DNA from 3 places in the Bradyrhizobium septentrionale genome. Region 1 is predicted to be linked to each of the others. Evidence: riboswitches for the same ligand, from Rfam matches in the RefSeq annotation. Region 1 holds a riboswitch; each other region holds the start of a gene.
The links. Region 1 has a riboswitch for cobalamin ahead of HAP48_RS11020 (ribonucleoside-diphosphate reductase subunit alpha). Riboswitches for the same ligand answer to the same signal wherever they lie in the genome.
Positions count from the first base shown of each region.

Region 2: it holds a riboswitch for cobalamin, as region 1 does, so the genes downstream of both, HAP48_RS10475 (TonB-dependent receptor) here and HAP48_RS11020 (ribonucleoside-diphosphate reductase subunit alpha) in region 1, are expected to answer to the same signal.
Region 3: it holds a riboswitch for cobalamin, as region 1 does, so the genes downstream of both, metE (5-methyltetrahydropteroyltriglutamate--homocysteine S-methyltransferase) here and HAP48_RS11020 (ribonucleoside-diphosphate reductase subunit alpha) in region 1, are expected to answer to the same signal.

Region 1 is NZ_CP088285.1:1,914,566-1,922,248, reverse strand. It holds gene HAP48_RS11025 (ribonucleotide-diphosphate reductase subunit beta) at 1-508, opposite strand, end outside; gene HAP48_RS11020 (ribonucleoside-diphosphate reductase subunit alpha) at 499-2,292, opposite strand; cobalamin riboswitch at 2,547-2,760, opposite strand; gene HAP48_RS11015 (hypothetical protein) at 3,442-3,639, shown strand; partial or broken gene HAP48_RS51060 (transposase) at 3,840-4,282, opposite strand; partial or broken gene HAP48_RS51055 (transposase) at 4,343-4,501, opposite strand; gene HAP48_RS11005 (IS1182 family transposase) at 4,751-6,085, opposite strand; partial or broken gene HAP48_RS11000 (cation diffusion facilitator family transporter) at 6,143-6,715, shown strand; gene HAP48_RS10995 (hypothetical protein) at 6,967-7,290, shown strand; gene ihpA (divalent metal ion exporter subunit IhpA) at 7,345-7,683, shown strand, end outside.
Region 2 is NZ_CP088285.1:1,804,633-1,812,315, forward strand. It holds gene gspD (type II secretion system secretin GspD) at 1-534, shown strand, start outside; gene HAP48_RS10465 (tetratricopeptide repeat protein) at 611-1,084, shown strand; gene HAP48_RS10470 (cytochrome b family protein) at 1,077-2,582, opposite strand; gene HAP48_RS10475 (TonB-dependent receptor) at 2,585-4,864, opposite strand; cobalamin riboswitch at 4,971-5,166, opposite strand; gene HAP48_RS10480 (CobW family GTP-binding protein) at 5,396-6,325, opposite strand; gene HAP48_RS10485 (amidohydrolase family protein) at 6,327-7,683, opposite strand, start outside.
Region 3 is NZ_CP088285.1:792,673-800,355, reverse strand. It holds partial or broken gene HAP48_RS05720 (IS1380 family transposase) at 455-1,799, opposite strand; one part of gene HAP48_RS05715 (IS3-like element ISRj2 family transposase) at 2,639-3,516, opposite strand; one part of gene HAP48_RS05715 (IS3-like element ISRj2 family transposase) at 3,516-3,768, opposite strand; cobalamin riboswitch at 4,197-4,396, shown strand; gene metE (5-methyltetrahydropteroyltriglutamate--homocysteine S-methyltransferase) at 4,499-6,844, shown strand; gene hemN (oxygen-independent coproporphyrinogen III oxidase) at 7,583-7,683, opposite strand, start outside.

The DNA.
Region 1 (7,683 bases):
GGGTGCGCGCGACATCGGCCACGGTGTCAACGCCGAACTCGTGCATGTAGTCCGCCTTGGCGCGCATTTGCGCATAGCTGCGAAATGCCTCGAACTCGGTCTTGGGCATGCCGAGCGTCTTGAGCAGCAGCGCATAGGCGTCGATGTGGACCGTCTCCATGTTCGTGAAGGCCGCCATCATCATCTGGACGGTGAGCGGCTGGAAAATCGGGATGTATCGCTTGAGATAATTGTCACCGACCTCGATGTCCGACTGAGTAAAGAAGCGAAAGATCTGGGTGAGCAGCGCGCGCTCGCTGGCGGTGACGCGGTCCGACGCCCAGTCCTTGAGGTCGTTGCCGAGCGGCACCTCCTCGGCCATCCAATGCGTCTGCTGCTGACGCTTCCAGAACTCGTAGGCCCAAGCGTAGCGATCAACGTCATAGCTGCCCGTCGAGTCAAGGAGACCAACGCGCCCCTTGCCGATCAGCGTGCGCGGATCGACAGACGAGAGATCGATCATTGACATGCGAGGCACTCCTCATAATCGGCGCGCTGCGCAGGCGGCTGCCGCGGCGCGGCCTCGTCATCGTCGACGATCTTGCCGGCGAACGCCGCGCGCGAGATCGATTTTGAACGGCAGTAATAAAGGCTCTTCACCCCACGCTTCCACGCCGTCCAGTGCAGCATGTGGAGGTCCCACTTATCGACCTCGGCCGGCAGATAGAGGTTGATTGACTGGCTCTGGCAGATGAATGCGGCCCGGTCGCCTGCAAGCTCGACGATCCAGCGCTGGTCGACCTCGAAGGCGGTGCGAAACACCGCTTTCTCGTGTTCCGACAGAATGTCGAGATGGGCGACCGAACCCTCCTGCGCAATGATCGACTGCCAGGTCACCGGGGTGTCGGCGCCCTTGGCGATCAGTACCCTGGTCAGATGAGGATTACGTACCGAGATGGCACCAGACAACGTCTTGTGGGTGTAGATGTTGGCCGGGATCGGCTCGATGCATGCGCTGGTGCCGCCGCAGATGATGCTGATCGAAGCAGTCGGCGCGATCGCGATCTTCTGGCTGAAGCGCTCCATCACGCCACGTTCCAGGGCATCCGGGCACGGGCCACGCTCGCGAGCAAGGGCGACGGATGCCGCGTCGGCATCACCCCGGATCTTCCGAAACATCTTTAGATTGAATGATTTCGCCAAGCCACTCTCCATTGGAATGCCATTCGCCTGGAGGAACGAGTGGAAGCCCATCACGCCAAGTCCGACGGAGCGCTCGCGCAGGGCGGCGTAGCGGGCCCGCTTCATACCCTCCGGCGCCGTCGTGATGAAGTGGGTGAGCACGTTGTCAAGGAAGCGCATGACGTCCTCGATGAAGCCGGGTTCCTCATTCCATTGGTCCCAGGTCTCGAGGTTGAGCGATGACAGACAGCACACCGCGGTGCGCTCCTCGCCGCGATGGTCGATGCCGGTCGGGAGCGTAATCTCGCTGCACAGGTTGGAGGTCGAGACCTTGAGACCGAGCTCGCGCTGGTGCTTGGGAAGCGCGCGATTCACGGTGTCGATGAACAAGAGATAAGGCTCGCCTGTCTGCAACCGGTTCTCAAGAATGCGTTGCCATAGCTGTCGCGCGTCGATCTCGCGGACGACCTCGTTCGTCTTCGGGCTGCGCAGAGCGAACGCGGTGCCGGCGCCCACGGCACGCATGAACTCGTCGGTGAGGTTGATGCCGTGATGCAGGTTGAGGCTCTTGCGGTTGAAGTCGCCGGACGCCTTGCGGATCTCGAGAAACTCCTCGATCTCGGGATGCTGGATATCGAGATAGACCGCCGCCGAGCCGCGCCGCAACGAGCCCTGGCTGATCGCCAGCGTCAGGCCGTCCATGACGTGGATGAACGGGATGACGCCTGAGCTGACGCCGCCCTTCACCTTCTCTCCGATCGAGCGAACATTGCCCCAGTACGTGCCGATACCGCCCCCGTTGGAGGCAAGCCACACGTTTTCGTCCCAGGTGCCAACGATTCCTTCGAGCGAGTCCGACACCGAGTTAAGGAAGCACGAGATTGGCAGGCCGCGCGTGGTGCCGCCATTGGACAGCACCGGCGTGGCTGGCATGAACCACAGCCGAGACATCGCGTCATAGAGACGTTGGGCGTGCGCAACATCGTCCGCGAAGGCACAGGACACCCGCGCGAACATGTCCTGGATGCTTTCGCCGACGAGCAGATAGCGATCGGTCAGCGTTAGCTTGCCGAACGCGGTCAGCAGGCCGTCGCGCGATCGATCGAGCGTGAGATCGGACGGCTTTGGCAATGGCGCGAGAGGCCGCGGCAGCGGAGCCGATGACGGCGGCGGCACAACACACCGCTGAGGCGCGGCAGACTTTGGCCGCGCCGGCCACGGCCGCACACTCGGCCACTCAATTAGATGACCATGCTGATTGAAATCGTAAGACGGCGACATCGGCAACCCCGCGATGTTAGGGGGTGAAGCCACGCGCACGACTTGCGAGGAGACGGGTCAAACGTCCCAGGCTGCAAGCGACGCACGGGGCACCCCGCCCGAGGACGTTCTATTCTGTCGCGGCAGGTCTCCTGGCTCGCGGGTCGCTGCGGCTGTCGGCCTTCCCGGTGCTGTCGCGGCCAGTGACCATTATGACAACCGCTCGCCGCTTACAGTTGCGGGGGCAGCCCCGGAATAGCCGTTACCGGCGCACCGGGTTCCCTCTTAGCTTCCATCCTACTAGATGCAGAATGGAAGACCGTGGCAGATCTACATACAGACGCCGCGCGTCGAGATTCGTCAAGGCTTGTGCCAGGGGAGTCGAGACGCAGGACGCCACGTCCGCTCCGGGTCCGGGCCCGCAACGCTCTGTTCGAGCAAATGCCCCCCCCTGCTTCGGCCCATTCCGTGAAAAGAGTGGCAGCATTTTGATTTCGATGCTCCGTCGCGATGACGGGTGCCTATGCGAGCCCGCGTTGGATAGGAATCCGTTCGGCGAAGGTTCTGGGCGATGCTGGCGAGGGATAATCTCATGACGCGCAACGTTTGGCTTGCAATTCAAAGCGGTCGAGAATGCGATCGAGCTGCGCCAGCAAGGTGTTGCTCTTCTTGTGGAACTGGCGTGAGGTGCGTCCCTGCCATGATCGTGCGATCTCGGTGGCTTGCCGCGCGCGCCAGATCGAGCACGATAGCTCCACAAATGCTTGTGGTACCACTGAGCCTTCAACGCGCAACAGTCGCCGTCGCGCTTGCTGACGTGGCCAAGTGTTTTGGCGCCATGATTTACCAGAGCTCCGATCGCAGTAATGACCTTGCCGGCACAGCGGTTGTCCTCACTTGCGTGGTCATGGATGAAGCCGCCAAGGGGGCTCGATCTTAGTCAGCTTTTCGCAAGCTGCCCCTGCTAGCATGAAGCGGATAGGTCATCTCGCGGCGACGCCGCTATCCGGGTGTTACGACATGAACGCAGCCGATATTAATGCAACAGCGCCGCAGGTTGGCGCCCCCTCCGATACCGCCGAGAGCGGCGGCGATGACACGCGTGCAGCGCTACTGCGCCGAGCATTCGAAAAGGCTCTCGTTTCCGTCGCCACGCAAGTCATAAGCGATTCCCAGTCGGATATGGATGAGGCCATGAGCGAGCTTGATGATGGGTGAGCCGATGCTCGGCGCCACATAGAGATACAGCCCGCGTGGTGATCGAATCGAAGACGTGCCAAGTGAGACTTGGCACATGCCACCAGTTAGATGCGCATTCAATGATCTCAGATCCGAGCTGCGAGCGGGTCCGCGAATCCGAATGCACCTGGATCTTTTTGGCAGCGGGCTGCTGCGATTTCCTTTTAACGTCCCTAGTCCTACTGCGTCACAAACGATGATCTGTCTAGTGGTCGAACTTGATCGCACAACAAGGACATCTCGACAGCGTTCGGACGAGCCCATGTTCGAGGCGCCGTCGCATCGTCGCGATCGAATTTGGAATGTGACGTTGGGTCCGCAGCGCCAAATCCGCGGGGTCTGTAATCTGCGGGAATGCGATCGAGCAGGATCGGCCGGGCGTGCCGAGTGCCTGAGGGGGAATCGTCTCCCGCTCGGAGATCACGAATCCGTAGGCTGCGATGCACATTGTTGCGTGATGATGAAAGCCGCGCCAGCCGCGTCCCTCGAAGTGGCCGAGCCCGACCTCCTGCTTGAGTTCCTGATAGTCGCGTTCGATGCGCCAGCGCAATTTAGCCGTCTCAACGAGAGTCCGGAATGCCACATCCTCCGGCAATGTCGAGAGCCAGTATTTGGTAGGCTGGTCCTCTGGAAATCCGGTATCGTCGATGATCCAGGCTTCGATGGGGCCCTGGCGTTCAATCGCCGGCAGGACCATCTCACGTACCTTGCCCAGCACCTTCTCATCCGACCAGGCGCCGCTGCCGACGAAATGCAGCAGCGATTGATGCTGGGCGGCCGTCCGTTCCGGAGCTGTCACCGCCGCCATCGGCTCCACGCTCTTGCGACCGCCACAGGCCATCAGGCCGACCCAATAGTCGCGCAGCGGCGCCTTCCGATCAGCATGACCGATGACACTGGCAAGCCCTTCCAAATACGTCGCAAATCGCTTCTCGCTCGTCTTGGTGCCACGCCCGCTCATGTCGGCCTCTCGACTGATGGTCCGTGCTTCATCCATCGCTGATTCTGGCCGGCGGTTTTGTGACTCAGTCAGACTAGGAGCCCGTCCAGATATGTTTTCGTGACGGGCATTTGTTGTAGAGTAGCAGGCTCAGGCTGCGTTTGCGAGGTTGAACAGCTTGAGGAGGTTATGGACGGTGCAGATCATTGTCCACTCGGCGCGCACTTTCTCGATGCCCCGCAACAGGAACTGGCGGAAGCCTCTTGCCTGTTTGATCTGTCCGAACACCGGCTCCGCCACTTGCTTTCGCAATCGGTAGGGTGTTTCGAAGCCGCCATCGTCGATCTTCTTTCGCATGGCCTGTGTCAGCGGGCCGCCGACTTTTCCGTTCGCTACTGTCGGGTGCTTGGCGCGTCCGGGCGCGACATAGCCATCGATGCTGCGTGTGTCGAGCGCTTCGAGATTGGCTTCGCTGCAGTAGCCGGAATCCGCTGAGGCCTGCCGCGGCTTGCGGCCAAGATTGCTCTCGATGGCCTCGATCAGGGGCACCAACTGGCCCTGATCGCTGCCGTGCTGGGTCAGTTCTTGCGCGACAATGATCTGGGCATGTGCATCGACGGCCGCCTGGGCATTATAGGCCTGAACGAAGCCATCCTTCGACTTCATGATGCGGCTTTCCGGATCGGTGAAGTTGCGTTGCGCCTTGGGATTGGGTTCCTCCGATGGCAGCGCCGCCGGTTTGCCCGGCTTCTTGCGGCCTTCGGCCTGGCGCTGCTGTTCCTTTTCGGCCTCGATGCGGCGCTCTTCCTCCGCCGCCAGTTTGGCGTCCGCTTCCAGCGCCGCCATCGCTTGCTGGATCTTCGCCAGCCGTTTCTGCTTGTCGACGGTCCAGTCCGGCAGTTCGTCGCTGTTGCCGAAAGTCTCATCCTCCGAGGCATCCGCCGCCTCGGCGGCCGCCAGCATGCGAGCGACCTCGGCCTTCAATTCCGCCTCGCGCTTCTTCATGCGCTCATAACTCATCGCCTTGTGTTTCGACGCGTTCGCCTTGATCTTCGTACCATCCAGCGCGACATGACCGAGCTTGACCAGCCCGGCCGTCTCGCACAACTTCAGAACCTGCACGAATAGCGCGCCGAGCGCCTTCAAATGTCGCTTGCGAAAGTCGCTGATCGTCCGAAAATCCGGCGCATCCAGCGCCACGATCATCACAAAATCGTTCCGCTCCCGGCAGGCCTTGGCAATCCGACGCGACGAATACAGCCCACTCGCATAGCTATGCAGCAGCAGCGCCACCATCATCCGCGGATCAAACGGCGGCTGCCCAAGCCCGCTCACATAGCTGCCCATGATCTCCCTGAGATCGAGGCTCTCCCGCACCAGATCAACCATAAACCGCGAGACATGGCCTTTCGGCACGAAGTCCTGCACATTCGGCGGCAGAAGCAGCGTCTGATCGATGTTCCAAGGCCGAAAATACTCGCTCATCGCCCAATGTTGAATCAGACCCGACCAGATTTGAACAGCGACTATCCAGACAAGCTCCTAGAGGCGCCTTGGGTGGGCCTTGCGGTGAACGGCGTGGCGGGTTTCATCAACGCTGGATGGTCATGGCTTTTGATCCGTCGAGGGCGGCAGCTTAGATCACCGGCTCTCGTCGCCGATGGGCGCCATCTTTTCACGGACGTGCTTTCTTCGGTTGGGGTGCTGGGTGGAGTAGGGATTGCGGCGATTTCCGGTTGGGCCGTTCTTGATCCTGCGCTGGCAGCGGCGGTTGCCTTGAATATTTTGTGGTCCGGCTGGGGTCTCATGTGGGAGTCGGTCAGCGGGTTAATGGATGAAGCAGTCGCACCCGAGACATTGGTACGAATTAGAGAGATCATTTTGGCCGAGGCGAAGGGCGCGATTGAAGCACATGATCTACGGACCCGACATGCCGGCCGCATGACGTTTGTTGACTTCCATCTTGTCGTCGACGGCAGCACCACTGTTTCAACCGCGCATGACATTTGCGATCGGCTTGAAAAGGCGATTAAGGAGGAAATTGGCGAATCGCTGATAACCATTCACGTTGAACCCGGCAACAAGGCTGAGCATTCTGGCGTCATGACCTTTTGAAGGTCCTCGCAAATGAAAATCGTTCGCACGTTCGAGTGAAATAATTCATATTGGAGTGTGGTCTCGCTTCGAAAGGGATGGCGTTGGTGTGGGATCGCTGCTAATCGTCGGCGTCCTCGTTATGCTGCAGCGCGGTCGACGCCATCGATTGCGCATGTTACTCTTAGACACCGACTTCGTGAGTCCCCCGCAAAGTGAAATCCAGATCGAGCCAGTTCAGAAATCTGCATCCGCGCAGCTCTGGCGCTGTCGTGGCATTTCTTATTGCGCTCGTCTGTCTTCTGGCGGGGGCGTTGCATCAGTTGCGCGATCTCCAAGTGAATGAGGCAATGGTTCGGCCGACCGCTGTGGAATCGTTGATCACAAACATCGGCTCCTCGGGAAAGATCGAGATATCCCGAGCAAACGTCGTCGCGGAGCATGACAAAGACGATAGTTTCTCCGTGAAAACGCTTGAGCAGATGTTTGTGTTGGCTCTCGTCAAGCCTCCATCGATTTTGCTTAGGGAGCCGCGGACTTCTCACCCGGACTCGCTGGCTGCGATCGAAACCCCTCCGCCAAGATACCTGACCTGACCACACTTCGCCGGGCTTTCGGGCCCGTATGTTGTCGTTCATCAGGTTGTCTCCATGTTGTTGATTCGTGCCGCCACGCGGTTCGCGTGCGCGTCGGTATTGCTTGTTGGCCCCTGGCTGACGGGCATGTCCCATTCCCAGTCGTTATCCCTTCAGACGGCGCTGCAGCGCGCGTTGGCCGCGAACCCTCGGCTGACCGCGGCGGAGCGCGACGTCGGCATCGCATCCGGCCAGAGTATCCAGGCCGGCGCGCTCATCAATCCGGAACTGTCGTACGAACAGGACAATTCCTTTGGTTCAGGTCGTTACCGCGGTACGCGATCGGCGGAGACGACACTGCAGATCAGTCAGCTCTTCGAACTGTTCGGCAAGCGTGATGCGCGCATCGCCGCT
Region 2 (7,683 bases), 110 kb from region 1:
GTCGCGACGCTGCAGGTCGGCGACGTCGTCCCGGTCTCGACCGGCAGCGCAACGGTGCTGACCACGAGCAACACGGTGGTCAACACCATCGACTATCGCAACACCGGCATCATCCTGAAGGTCTCGCCACGCGTCAGCGTCAACGGCACCGTGCGGCTCGATGTCGAGCAGGAGATCAGCAACGTTCCCCAAAGCAGCTCGGTAAACCTGACGCCGACGGTGTCGGAACGGCGGGTCAAGAGCCAGATCGCGGTCGCCAATGGCCAGACCGTGCTGCTGGCGGGCCTGATCAGCGAACAGCAGAGCGGCAACCGCAATGCGCTTCCCGTGCTCGACCAGATTCCTGGCCTCGGCGACGCCTTCGGGCATCAGAGCAACGGCACCCAGCGCACCGAGCTGATCATCTTCATCCGCCCGCAGATCATCCGCAACGGTACCGACGCCCAGGTCGTCGCCGAGGAGCTTCGATCGAAACTGCGCGGCAGCATCGCCACGACATCGACCAATGCGCCGATCACCACCAGCTTCCACTGAGCCGGGCAACTGGATGCTCCGCATGCGCGCGCTGCGAACCGGCCTCTGCGCCTCGCTTGCGGTCGCGCTCTGGGCGATGACCGCATCCGTCGCGAGCGCCGACAGCCTTGCGCGCGGAACGGCCGCCTTCCATCGCGGCGATTATGTCAGAGCATCTCGGGAGCTCGCGCCGGCCGCCGAGCGCGGCAATGCACGCGCTCTCGGCCTGCTCGGCTTCATGTATGAGCACGGTTTTGGCGTGCCGCAGGCCTATGACGCCGCCGCCGATCTCTACTATCGCGGCGCCGTGCAAGGCGACCCGTTCGCGCAAGCCATGCTCGGCCTGACGTACGACAAGGGTCACGGCGTTCCGGTGGATTTCGTGCTGGCCTACAAATGGCTCAATCTGGCGGCGGCCCGCACCGGCGGGCGGCAGCGCGAAGCCTATCTCCGCTTCCGCGATGCGGTCGCATCAAAACTCTCGCGCAATGAGATCATCGCCGGCCAGCGGTTTGCATTGGGATGGGTCCCCGGCCCGCCGGCGCCGGACGTGCACCTGACGGTCAAGTAGCTTCCCGTATAGGCGCCAAGGGAGACACGCGTCTCCGTCGTAGCGGCCGGCGACGCAGTCGGCGCCAGCCGATCACGATGCCGCTGATCGAGACGATCGTGCCGACGGTTGACAGCAGCCACACCACGACATCGCGTGCAGGCGAGATGCGCAGCAGCAGCGGGAAATCCAGGCTGTGCAGCGCGTTGAACAGCCAGCGATAGGAGCGGCGGCTGTCGTCGCTGCGGTCGAGAATTTCACCAGTGACCGGAGAGATGTGCAGCCAGGTTTGCGCGGGATCATCAAAGCCGGTCCGCAGCACGGGGAGTTCGCGCATGTTGTGCAGCGTGTACCAATAGGCGTCGGGTTCATCGAGCTGTTGGGCCGAGTTCATGGCAGCTCCGGGCACCGCGCGCCGGGCGGCTGCGATGATCTCGTCACGCGATAGAGTTACAGGCACGCCGGTCGCGGGATCGGCGAGGCTGCGACGGCCATTGCTGTCATCAAGCATCATCAGCTTGTGTCCGCCGATCCAGACGAAGCGCGCCTCCACGGCCGGCACCGACGGCGACGACTGGAAGCCGGCGGCGATGTCAGGCGCGTCATGCCCGCTGTAGCCGATTGCGATGTCCCTGGTGACGCCGCGGCCGGAGAACGCGCCGCCGGGATTGAGCGACAGCCAGCCGCTGAACATCCAGGTGAAAACGCAGATGCCGCCGATCAGCCCGGCAATATGATGCCAGGCCATCCAGCCGCGGTAGGGCGAGATGGCGCCGCTTGCGTAGCGACGCATCAATCGCAACCGGAGAATGCCGATCCAGAAGCCGGTGACCGCGACCACGAGGCACACGCCGGAAATCCACAGCACGACATCCCGCCACAGCGGGCCGTCCTTGCGCAGCACGGTCGGATAGATCCAGTGCGGGATCGAGCCGAGCCAGTTCCAGACGCGCTCCTGCCGCGTGGTGTCGAGCGCGATCTCGCCGCTGCGCGCGGAGACGTAGAGTTCGGTGCCGTCAGCGTCGCCGAGGCCGATCAGATAGAGCGGCCGTAGCGGATCGAAGCGCGCCGTGACCGACCATTGATCGCGCGTCACCGTGTCGAGCAATTGCGGACGCACCGCTTTGGGGTGATGGCCGGCGATGGCCAGCGCCTGATCCGGCGCGATCCGGTCGATGACGCGGCCGTCGATCGCCGAAATCGTGATGACGGCGGCTCCATTCCAGCCGGCCACGCGATAGACCGGAACATCGTCCATCATCGACAACCGCAGATCGCGCGGATAATGCTCCATGCCTGCGATCGCCATCGCGCGATCAGGCGCGATCTGCACCTTGCCCCACGAAATGACCGGGAGCGCGGCCAGGCGCTCGCCGTCGGTGAGGCGCGGAAAGACCACGTACATCATGACGAGGCCCGAGATGAACCACATCGCGAACAAGAGGCAGGTCGCGATGCCGATCCAGCGATGGACGACATACAGCCATCGCCGCCCTCGCCGGATCAGAGCGTTGCGCATGATCAGAACTTCACGTTGACGGAGAGTTCCGCGGTGCGCGGCATGCCCAGCAGCCACTGCCCGGCATAGGGCGACGTCACCGCGTAGACCTTGTCGAACAGATTGTAGACGCGGAACGCAACGGTGGTGCGGTCATCCGGCTTCCACCTGACGCCGCCATTGACCACATTGTAGCCCGGCCGCAACTGGGTGTTGGCAAGGTCGGAGTACATCTGGCCGACGATCTGGACGCCGCCATAGACCGACCAGTTGGATGCGAAGTCCCAGGTCAACCAGATGTTCGACACCTGCTGCGGTACGTTGATCGGAACGTTGCCGGCATAGCTGACGAGCTTTCCACTCACCAGCTGGCTGTTGTTGTCGTACTTCGCCTGCAGCAGCGCGACATTGGCGTCGATACGCCAGCCATAATCCAACGCCAGTCCGACCGATGCCTCGACGCCGCGCGATGATTGCTGGCCGACCTGCAATGCGAGGCCTGCGGGGTTGTTCGGATCGGCAACGAGCAAATTGTTCTTGACGATCTGATAGCCCGCCAGCGTCCACTCGCCGCGCCCGCCCAGGAACGACTGCTTGACTCCGATCTCGGTCTGCCTGCCGGTGGCAAGCTGGAAGGTCTTTTGCGTGGCCGACAGCGAGATCAGATTGCCAACCGGATCGACGCCGACCGCATACTGACCATAGAACGCGAGGTTCCTGATCGGTTCATAGACCACCCCGGTGCGCCAGCTGGTGCCCGAGAGCGCGACGTCGAAACTGTTCGACGGCGTCCGATAGTCGGTGCGGTCGACCTCGGGGCGATCGTACCTGACGCCGGTGACAACAGACAATTGATCGGTCAGCGACAGACGATCCTCCGCAAACAGCGCGTATTGATTGACGATCGCATTGAAGCCGGGCGATGTCGCGGTCGTCGTCGCGAAGAACGATCCGGGATCGAAGACGTAGGGGTTGACCGACGACGCGCCGCCAAACGGCGAGTTGTTGGTGTGGGTGAAGTCGATGTGGTTGACGTCGAATCCCGCAACGAAGCGGTTCTCGAGGCCGAAGATGTGGCCGCTGAAGGTCGCGTCCATCCGGTTGCCGGCCTGCTTCTGGTCGTGGAAGATCTCGATATAGTTGCCGCGATCGATCAAGTTGGTCTTCGGATTCCAGGTATAGCTCTCGATGTCGCGCCAATGCCGCTCGCTGGTCAGGTAATACAGCGTGTTGTTGATCTTGATGCCGTCGGCGACGTCCCATTCGGTCTTGAACTGGGTCCAGCTGTCCTGATAGCGGATGGTGCTGTCCGACGCGTTGTAGTTCTTGAAGCGCAGCGCGTCCTGGATCGCGCCGTTGATCAGCGGCGTGCCGAAATAGCGCGACGGGCTGCGGTCGCCATAGTCCTCGGAGAGCGTGAAGGCAAGATTCTCCGACGCTTGCACGTGCACCGCGGCCGAGACCGCCGCATTCGAGGTCTTGTCGCGATCGACCCAACCGTCCGACATGTTGCCGGTGGCATTGATCCGGTAGGACACATTGGGATTAATTGGCCCCGTGCTGTCGACCGAGAGCCGCCGCGTCATGTTGCTGTCGAGCGAGACCTCAGCCTCGTTGTAGGGCGTGCCCTGCGGCTTCTTCGGGATCACGTTGATGACGCCGCCGATCGCGCCTTCGCCGTACAGCACCGAGGCCGGGCCGCGCAGCACCTCGATGCGTTGCGTCGACCAGGTATCGTACGGGAACGTCAGGGTCCCCGAGCCGATGTAGAAGCGCGTGCCGTCATACAGCGTCATCACTGAATTGCTGCCGGCGAAGCCGCGGGTGCTGAATGACAGACCGCCATTGCCGGGCGCCGACAATGCGGTGAAGCCGGCGGCGTCCTGGGTGACGGCATCGGTCACATTATGCTGGCCGCGTTCGGCGATGGTCTGCGACGTGATGATCTCGACGCTCGCCGGCGTTTGCAGCGGCGTTAGATTCAGACGGCTGCCGGTGCTACCCGGCGTGGTGGCGTTGAGCGTCGGCGATGCCGACCCCGAAGCGCCCGACGCTGCGGCGCGCGGCGTGTTGCCGGCTGCGGCGGCCGGTGCGGGTCTGGAGCGTGACCGCGACGACGACGCCGAGTCGTTGCTTCGCGCCGCGGGCTTGGGCTTTGCGGATGCCGAGGGCGAGACCTCGATCGGATCGAGCCTGGTTGGTGGCGGTGTTTGTGCTTCACCTTCAGCCGGCAGCAGCAGCGATGACAGGGAGCAAACGAGACCGAGGCGCCAGCGGCGCGCAACGGGAAAAGACGGAGACATGAAAGGACTCGCGGTAACGTGGCACGTCACCGCGAACGCGGACTGGCGCATTGCCCAAAAGGCAGTGCTCCGATCCCACCAGGACGCCCCCGCCCGATGTGCTCGCGTGTGACCACGACTGACGGCAGGTCTCCTGGCTCACGGGTCGTCGCCTGTCGACGCCTTCCCGGACCGAATGGCCCAGTGGCAAATTGACGAAAGGCTCGCCGTTTACAGTTGCGGGGACAGCTGCGGCATTGGGGTTACCCTCGCACCGCATTCCCTTTTGATCCCCGAAGGGAACCGTCGGCGGAAACGATAGGTGGTGCGGGATGGGCTGTCAATTCGGCGCGATTGTCGCGCACGTGCTTTGCGGGATGGTGCTGCGGCGATGACACACGGCCTGTATCGCTGACGCGGAGACTTCCTGACCCGTCATCCTGAAGAGCCGCGAAGCGGCGTCTCGAAGGATCGACGGCCAACAGCCGGGCCGTGCATCCTTCGAGGCTCGCTCCGCTCGCACCTCAGATTGACGGGAAACGTAAGTTCGCATCACTCGGCTTCGACGCATCCCTGCATCACCTCATCGATCTCCGCCCACGACAGCGCACCCATCTCGGCGATGAACACGATTCGCGTTCGCGGCACGCCGGGTGCCGGCACGCCGCCCGCAGCCAAGGTCGCGCGTCCGCCGGCGAGTTGAAACACCGTCAGCCGTCCGGGCTGCTCCACCGTCTCGAACAATCCCTTCGCTCGCGCGAGCTTCGGCGCCAGCCTGCCGATCGCCCGCTGCAAGCGCGGCAACCGCACCGGCCGCTCCGACGTCCAGCTCAGCGTTTCGAACCGGTCAGACACCGGCCGTCGCGGCAAGGTCTCGCGCGGCGCCGGCACATGATCGAGATCGGCCGGAAACAGTAATTCTGCCGGCACCTCGCCATGCAGCGCATCGACCACCACCGCCGCCGGACGCACCGCGCGTACGGCGTCGCGGATCGCGGCGCGCGCGGTGGCATCAGCCAGATCGACCTTGCTCAGCGCCACCACATCGGCCGCCCGCAGTTGCGACCGCAGCAGCGCATCGTCCAGCGCCGTCGCAGGCTGCGTCGCGTCGACCACGCACAGCACGGTCTCCAGCGGCGCTTCCTTCCAGATCACGGGATCCATCAGGTTGCGGACGATGTCGGAGGGATCGGCGATCCCGCTGGTCTCTATCACGATGAACTCGGGACGGGGATCACGCCGCAGCAAGCTTGCAAGCGTGCGCAGCAGATCGCCCTCCAGCGTGCAACAGATGCAGCCATTGCTCAGGCTGACCACGCCATCGCTGGCGCCGGCGATCAGCTCCGCGTCGATATTGATCGCGCCGAAATCATTCACCACCGCCGCGATGCGCCGCCCTTCCGCATGCGCCAGCAGATGGTTCACGACGGTGGTCTTGCCCGCCCCGAGAAAGCCCGCGACCAGCAGGATCGGGACCGGCACGTCAGCCTCCGGCGACGGGCCGGCGCACCGGCCGGCCCGGCCGCGCCGCGACATCGAGCACGCCGTCGTTGATCAGCGGCTGACCGCTGACCACGAGGTGCCGCACGCCCTCCGCCGGGCGGTTCATCGCGGAGAAGGTCGCGCGATCGCTCAAGGTCTCGAAGTCGAACACCACGACATCGGCGTCAGCGCCGGCCTGCAACCTGCCCTTGGCGCGCATCGCCGGCGTGCTCGCCGACAGAATCTCGGCCGGGATCAGCGCGCATTTGCGGATGCCCTCGAGCAGCGACACTTTTTGGCGCTCGCGCACCCATTCGCGGATGAAACGGGTGAAGCAGCCGGCCGAACGCGGATGCGAGGTGGCATCATCGGGCAGCGGCCAGGCGTCGCCGGTGTAGGGCCGGCCGTCCGACAGCGTCCACGGCATCGCGTCGGACGCGATCGCACCGCCCGGATACAGCACCGCCATGTCGAGCAGGTCGCGATGATGCTGGTTGTTCTCGATATCGAGCACATGCCACAGCACCAGCGTGGAGGGTTCTTCGGCTTGCGCCGCCAGCAGCTCCTCGCGGCTGCCGAAGCGATGACCGTCGGTCACGCGCTGCACCGAATCGTAGCCGAGGCCGTTGCGCTCCTCGAATTTGGGATCGCTGAAGAAGGTCGCCGCCAGCACGGTCGACCCGGTGCCATAGGGATAGGCCTCCACCGTGATCGGCAGGCCCTGCGCCTGCGCTTTTGCGATCAGCGCAACACAGCGTTCGATATCCGTCTTGCTCGAGGAGTTGAAATGGCAGATGTGCATATGCGCGCCGGTGGCGCCGGCATAGCCGATCAGGCGGATATAGGCCTCGGCCGCGCTCTCGGGATCGATGCGGGACATGTAGGCGACGTGGGTGAAGGTCGGCACCGCGTGATCAGCGGCGAGCTGGCACACCGCGGTCAGTTCCTGCACGCCGGCGCCCGGCGCATAGGCGTTGAGAATGCCGATGCCGATGCCGCCTTCGTTCAGTCCGTTGGCAAGGCGCTCGAGGATGCCGCCGACCTCGCCCTCGGTCGCCACGTTCTCGATCCAGCGGCGATCGCGCATCGCGGCGCCGAACGATTCCAGCGAGCTCTCCGAATTCGAGCCGGTCATCGCGCCGATCCGCGCGAAGGCCCAATTAGCGGCCGCGCCGTAGTTCAGCACCCGGCCCTTCTCGGCCTGGCGCTTGTACCAGGACGCAACCGGCAGCACGCCGGCCTCGAGGTCGAGCGATGTCGTCACGCCGTCGAAGGCCTGCATGCGATCGGCCGGAATGGTCTGGCCGTGCGCGTGCAGATCGATGAAGCCGGGCGCGACCACAAGGCCGGTGGCGTCG
Region 3 (7,683 bases), 1.1 Mb from region 1:
ACGCGCCGCTAACTTCGGTGGCTAGCCACAGCCTCAACTTGCAATGCTGGACCTACCCAGGAGGAGAAGCCTGGGCTACCGAGAGCCTGCATTCTTCGTGCCAGCTAATAGGCGGCCGTTTGCACTATAATTGTGTCGCCTTTGTCGACTTTCCGACCTGCGTACGTTGCAATGCGTCCCTTCAGTCCGCCTCGACCTGCAGAATTCATGGCACGCGCTTGATCACGCGCTTAATCTCCGGTGGCGCAGGTGATCGACTTGCGGCGAGGTGTCTCACGACAGTCTAGCCCGTCCTATTCGTGAGAGTGCGGTTTTTTGGTCCGATTGATGTGGCCGCACATCTGCTCTGACGAGGCGCGCGGGATTGCCTTCGGCTTTTCACCGCCTGACGACCCGTACTTTGCAACGCGCTTAAGGTGTAGGTTGGGCGAACGGGGGGCGGACGCCCCGCCGGTCAAGGACCGAGCGGCAGCAGCGCGCCTGGCAAGCCGCGGATCAGGTCGGCTTCGGGACATGCCGCGGCAAACGCAAGGCGAATGCGGCTCGTGGTCTCGACGACACGGGCAGCGAGTTTCAAGAGCCGAAGACGCAGCGTCGCGAACTCGGCAGTGGCCAATTCCCGGACTTTGGGAATCGCGTCGCGCACGGTCAGCATCAGCCAATAAGCGGCGGTGTGGAGAACGAGGCGGACTTGATTGGCGAGCGCCGAACGACAGCTGGTGCGATCGGAGGCGAGCTGTGTCTTATGCAGCTTGATCAGATTCTCGGCTTGGCCGCGCGCGCAATACAGGCTGTCGTAGATCCACTCGGCCGAACCGACATCGAGGCTGGTGACGACCGAAGCGGATGTCGAGGCCAAGCATCGTCGCCTCAATACGGGCGACGGTGCGCCGTTCGCGATCCCAGGACTTTGCCTTGTGGCGCGTCTCGGTATAGCCACGCAGAACCGGCAGGTTCTCGATGGCGCGTCGCGTGCGGATGTCGTCGGCGGCCTCGTCGACTTTTCTGGCGAGCGGCTTGGTGCCGGACAGACCGAAGATGTAGTCGATGCCGTTGGTCTCGCACCACGCCATTGCCTCCGGCCGAGCATAGCGCCCGTCGCCACGGAACGTAATTCGCGTGTTGTGCCACCGCGTCCGGATATGCCGGATCAGGCGGCGCAGATGGGCACGCACCTCGACGCCGCCCGGCGTCTTGCCGGGCCGCAGCACGACCGCCACGGGCCGGCTCTTCTCCGTGTCGTAGACGTGGATCGGCAGGAAGCAGCGTTCGTCATAATGAGCGTTGAACAGCGAGAGCTGCTGATGGCCGTGGACGACATCGCAGGTATCATCGATGTCGAGCGTGACGGATGCCGGCTCGCGCGGGTAGCTATCCATCCATGCGTCGACCAAAGTGTAGGTCAGTCGGATCACGTCGCGCAGGCGCGGAGCATTCTCCAGCCGCGACAGCGTCGGTTGGGAACACAGATCGCGACCCGTGTCCGGCAGCCGTCCGCAGGCCAGCTTGAATGCGGGATCGGACCGCAGATGATCGAGGTCGTCGGCGTCCTCGTAGCCGCAGCAGATCGCGAACATGCGCGCGCGGAACATATCGACAAGGCTGTGCACGACCCGCGTCGGATCGCGCCGATCCGGGAACACCCGGGCCAAATTGTCGGCCAAGCCGAGACGCCGCTCGGCCATCGCCAGAAGCATCACGCCCCCGTTCGAGGTCAGCCGACCGCCATCGAAGGCAGCTGTGACTTTCCTGGCGTGAACGGCTGGAAACGAGAAGGGCAGAATCGTATCATCGGTCATGGCGGGCGTGGTGTTCGCGGCTGAAGGTGATGGGGTGGCTTTGCAACCGAATCCTACGCCGCATCAGCGCTTTACACCACGCTCGCCAGCCTCTCAGGCGCCCTCTGACGAATAAGACGGGCTAGAGCAGATTGTCTACCATCGAACCCGTCGTTCGGTTTTGAACGTCGTGGCTCTATCCACACGCGATTGGCGCTCCTTCGCGACTATGCGACAGTCCTGAAGTGCTAGTTGCAGCGCCAGGCAGATGTGCTTGGCACTCAAGGGCCCACAACGATACGAAACCGCCCATCAGCGCCGGGCGTTTAGAACAGACGCCGCCGAAGTGCACGCTTTAAGCAGGCGGGCGAGATGATAGCATTCACTGGCATGCGCGATCGCTCGTGTCGGCCGGCGCATATCGTGCTCTTCAATCGACCGGAAGATGCGGCTTCGACGCAAGTCCTGTCCTCCGCAAGCAGGTAGAGGCGCTGAGCCGTGCTAGCCTCGGCTTGAGCCGATCAATAGTTTCGAGAGAATCTGTCGAGCGGCGTTACTCAAGAGCGGTCTTACCATCAATCCGAACAAGCCGACCGCCGAGACGGCAACAGCAAAGACACCGAGGGCACTCCAAACAGCCATTTTCATTGCGAGCCGGTCTCCTTGGTTTGGTTGATATGCTTGCCTGGGCAGTATCGCCAAAAAGTGTCCGAGAGAGCTGGCGCCGGTTGTTTGGACAGCGCCCCGCGGGATTTAAGTGGATTCCTGCCGGGTTATGCTGAACGCGGGGCCTTACGATTTTGTCGTTGCGTCGGGAGGGCGTAGCCCGACCAGAGCGACGACAAAATCGTCGGCGACGGTCATGCGGCGATCACCATAGCTTGCGTGCCGAAGTAAGCCTCGTCGGGCGTGCGCCCGTCAAGGCTCGAGTGAGGGCGTCCCTGATTGTAGAAGGCCAGATACTTGGCAATTGACGCTCGCGCCTCGGACACGCTGTCGTAGGCGCGGAGATAAACTTCTTCGTATTTGACCGTGCGCCAGAGCCGCTCGACAAACACGTTGTCGCGCCAGGCGCCCTTGCCGTCCATGCTGATGGCGATCTTCGCGTCCAGCAGCACATCGGTGAACTCGAGGCTGGTGAACTGGCTGCCCTGGTCCGTGTTGAAAATCTCGGGCCTGCCGTGCTTCGCCAACGCCTCCTGGACCGCTTCGACGCAGAAGGCCGCCTCCATTGTGATCGAGACGCGATGGGCCAGGACCCGTCGGCTGAACACATCGACGACCGCCGCGAGATAGACGAAGCCACGCCGCATCGGAATGTAGGTGATGTCCATTGCCCACGCCTGGTCGGGCCGCTCGATCTTCAATCCGCGCAACAGGTACGGGTAGATCTTGTGACCCGGTGCCGGCTTACTCGTGTTCGGGCGACGATAGACCGCCTCGATCCCCATGCGCTTCATCAGCGTCGCGATGTGGCGGCGACCGGCGTATACGCCCTCCCGCCGCAGCAACGATCGCTGCATACGCGCTCCCGCGAAGGGATAATCGAGATGCAGCTCATCGAGCCGACGCATCAAGGCAAGGTCCTCGGCCGAAACTGGCCGAGGTTCATAGTAGACCGTGCTGCGAGCCAGCTTCAGGACCTTCGCCTGGCGCACGATAGAAAGATCATGACCGCGGTCGATCATCGCTTTGCGCTCAGCAGGCCCGCCTTGGTGAGCGCGCCGGACAAAAAATCGTTTTCCAACGCCAGCTCGCCGATCTTGGCATGTAACGCCTTCAAATCGACCGGCGTCTCGGCCGACGCCTTGTCATGCCCAAACACGCCGGCGGCGCCTTCCAGGAGCTGGTTTTTCCAGATCGTGATCTGGTTCGGATGAACATCAAACAGTTGCGCCAGCTCCGCCAGCGTCTTGTCGCCTTTGACCGCAGCCAAAGCAACCTTCGCCTTGAATGCCGGAGAATGCATCCGGCGGCTCTTCTTCGTCATCTTCGCTCCTGATTCGCGGCAAGAATCCTCGCCGCTGTCAGGCAGAAAATCCACTCAAGCTACTGTCCGAATTTGCGGAGCCAGCTCTGAGTGACGCCTACCAGAAATGGCTGGCATCACAGAAACACCTCGCGCCGCGTATGCTATCTTATTCGGTGGATCGTTGATTGCTTGGAGAAGGCAGCGCGCCGTGCTTGATGAACCGGGGCCAGCTTGCATGAAAGCCGTCTGTTCGACCAAGTGGTCCTCGGCGCAAAGGCGGCGTATTCGGATTTGTCGCTGCCCACGCGGAGGGACTTTCGGGATGTCATCCGATGTCCGTGATTGCAGAGCGACTTCTGCATCGAGGATGAACGGTGGGCATGCCGCTAGGCACATTAGCAGATCGCAACATGAATTCGCGAGGTTGACGGAACATCCCTTTTGCCGATAATTGAAGGTGTCGAGGTTCTCCAGTCTCATTAGGCCGGAGCTAAGAGGGAAGCCGGTGTCAATGCCGGCGCTGTCCCCGCAACTGTGAGCGGCGAGCCGCTGTCCAACGAAGTCACTGAAGCCTGACGGTTTCGGGAAGGCCGGACAGCAGCGCTGAGCCGCGAGCCAGGAGACCTGCCCCGACACTATCTTCGTCCACGGGCGGGGTGTCCCGGTGGTGCGCCAAGCAGCGGTCGCTCGCGCGACTTCTTCTGCCTGCGTCCGCCATGGCCTTTGCCCCCAATATGGGGTTAACGCTATGTCTCTTCTCTCTCTTCCGGTTGCCACACTCGGAACGCCACGCATCGGTCCAAGGCGAGAGCTCAAGGTTGCGCTCGAAAGTTACTGGGCCGGAAAAATCGCCGAACAGCAGTTGCTCGAGGATGCAGCTGGCCTACGTGCCGCAAATTGGGCTCGCCAGAGGTCTCTCGGTATCACCGTGATCCCATCGAACGATTTCTCGCTGTACGACCAGGTGCTCGACACCAGTGTCATGGTTGGTGCCATCCCAGAAGTCTACGAGACGAATGCCGGATCCATTTCGCTCAAGACATACTTCGCCATGGCACGCGGGTCACAATGCGACGGTCAGGATGGGAGTTGCGGTCACCCGTCGCGTGGATATGGCGCACCCGCGCAGGAGATGACCAAATGGTTCGACACCAACTACCATTACATGGTCCCGGAATTTCACCCGGGGCAGACTTTCAGACTATCCTCTCGCAAACCAATCGAGGAGTACGAGGAAGCCAAGGCCCTTGGCTTTCAGACGCGCCCTGTCCTGATCGGGCCGGTTACATTCTTGAAGCTTGGCAAGAGTGCCGATCGTGCGTTCCAGCCACTGTCACTGCTGGATGACCTGATACCGGTCTATATTGAGCTTTTGAAGGAATTGGCCAAACGCGGGGCAAATTGGGTTCAATTCGACGAACCTTGGCTAGTCCTTGATCTGGATGAGAGTTCGCGAAACTCCTTGGTACATGCTTATGGCCGGCTCGCAAAGGAAGGGCCGGCCATCAAGATCATGGTTGCAAGCTATTTCGGTGGCCTCTGCGACAATCTGGACGCTGCCCTGCGCCTGCCTGTTGCCGGGCTTCACGTCGATCTGGTTCGCGCGCCAGAGTTATTGAGCCAGATCATTGCGAGCGGCCGAAGTGACCTCGTCATGTCGCTCGGCGTCATAGACGGTAGGAATGTTTGGCGATCGAATTTGTCGGCGCTCCGCCAGCGACTGGACCCCGCGATTGCGAAGCTTGGTAAGGACCGCGTACAGATCGCCCCATCCTGCTCGCTGCTTCATGTGCCGGTCGATGTTGAACTCGAGACCGGGCTCGCCTCCGACGTCAAGAGCTGGCTTGCTTTCTCGGTTCAGAAGATGCGTGAGCTTGCGACCTTGGCGCGGGCACTCGCAGGCGACCAGAATGTTGCGAAAGCTCTTGCGGAATCGGAGTGTGCCGCAGCCGTCCGCCGGACGTCGCCGAAGATCCGAGATGCCAATGTCGTTGTCCGGCTGAGTGCGATCAACCAGGCCATGCGCCGGCGCGCCAGCCCATTTGCCAGTCGGGCCGAGATCCAACGCAAGCGCTTCGGGCTGCCAGCGTTCCCGACCACGACGATCGGATCGTTTCCTCAGACCTCAGAGGTCCGTAATACCCGGGCGGCGCATGCGCGAGGCGCGATGAGCGACGAGCAATACGACAAGTTCCTCAAGGAAGAGACGGCGCGCGCCGTACGTTGGCAGGAAGACATCGGTCTGGACGTGCTCGTCCATGGCGAGTTTGAGCGCAATGACATGGTGCAGTACTTCGGCGAGCAACTCTCCGGCTTCGCATTTACCAAAAACGGTTGGGTGCAATCCTATGGCTCGCGCTGTGTCCGGCCGCCGATCCTGTTTGGAGATGTCTCGCGGCCGAAGCCGATCACGGTGGACTGGTGGCGCTATGCGCAGTCGCTAACCAAAAGGCCGATGAAGGCGATGTTGACCGGACCAGTAACGATCTTGAACTGGTCGTTCGTTCGCGAGGATATTCCCCGAAGCGAAGTCTGCCGTCAGATTGCGCTCGCAATTCGAGATGAAGTCGGCGATCTCGAGAATGCGGGTGCTTCCATGATCCAGATCGATGAGGCTGCACTACGCGAAGGCTTGCCATTGCGTCGTGCGCAGTGGACCGTTTACCTCGAGTGGGCTGGAGATTGCTTCCGCATCTGCTCATCGGGCGTCGCCGAACAAACTCAGATTCATACCCACATGTGTTACTCAGAATTCAACGACATCATCCATGCGATTGCTGCAATGGACGCAGATGTCATCTCGATTGAGACTTCGCGCTCGAAGATGGAACTGCTCGACGCGTTCAGGAACTACAACTATCCGAACCAAATTGGGCCAGGCGTGTACGACATTCATTCCCCACGCGTTCCCGAGACCGGCGAGATGAAGGAGCTCATGGCCTTGGCTCTGAAGCGGCTGCAGCGGTCGCAGCTCTGGGTCAATCCGGACTGTGGCTTGAAGACACGCAAATGGGAGGAGGTTCGCCCGGCACTTGTCAACATGGTCGCTGCGGCCCGCGAACTGCGCGCTGCATCCGCTCCAATAGGCCATTGATCCTTGGTCAGGTCTTTCGTCGAGCTGATCGGCTTAAGGAGATCTCGATAGTCCCGGGAGAGCCTTCGTGAATACAAAAGGCCCGGCCGCGTTTAGCGGCCGGGCGGAAGTCGAGTCTGGGAGGAGCGACGCTGCTAGGCATCGCGGCCACTTCCATCGGCAGAGGGAGCACGGCCGACGGCTCGATCTCGGCGAGGACATTCGCCGAAAATCTAAGTCCCAGTTAAGGCACAGGATGATCGTAACTCAATTATGCCCTGGTATGCGGCCAATATAGCCAAGGATTAGAAAACTACACCAAGGTTGTTGCTGATGAGGACTGTCTCAACGACTCGCTGAGTCGAGCATGGGTGGGCGATGATGTGGAGCGATCGCCGCATGGAAGGCAACGGGCCGCAAAACGTGGTGCGCTCTCCTGCCCGCAAACAATACGCTCAATCACCGAGACATACCAAAATCGCGCACGCAAGGACCTCATCATCACCAATGAAATGAGCAGCTTGAGTTAGGCCAGATTCGGTCGGTCGTTGGTCAAACCGTTGTCGCCCGATTGGAATCCTCGGTTCCAACGAGTGTTTGAAATCTACGTGCGGCTCGACGTAGTGGGTGTGACGACGCTTGTAGATAGCTCGGGACCGGATGCCAAATCGGCGTGCTATCAGCCGTGCGATACTCCTAACCAGAAGCCGATTTGGTGATGTTGATCTCCGATCGGAACCGGATCGGGTTGGCTTCGGTTCAAACCGCCCGACTGTGCGTAGCCCTCGACCCAGGGAGGTGCGCGTCGAACGAAGATGCGACGCTCCGGACCAGAAACTCTGCGCCATCGACCACGGAAA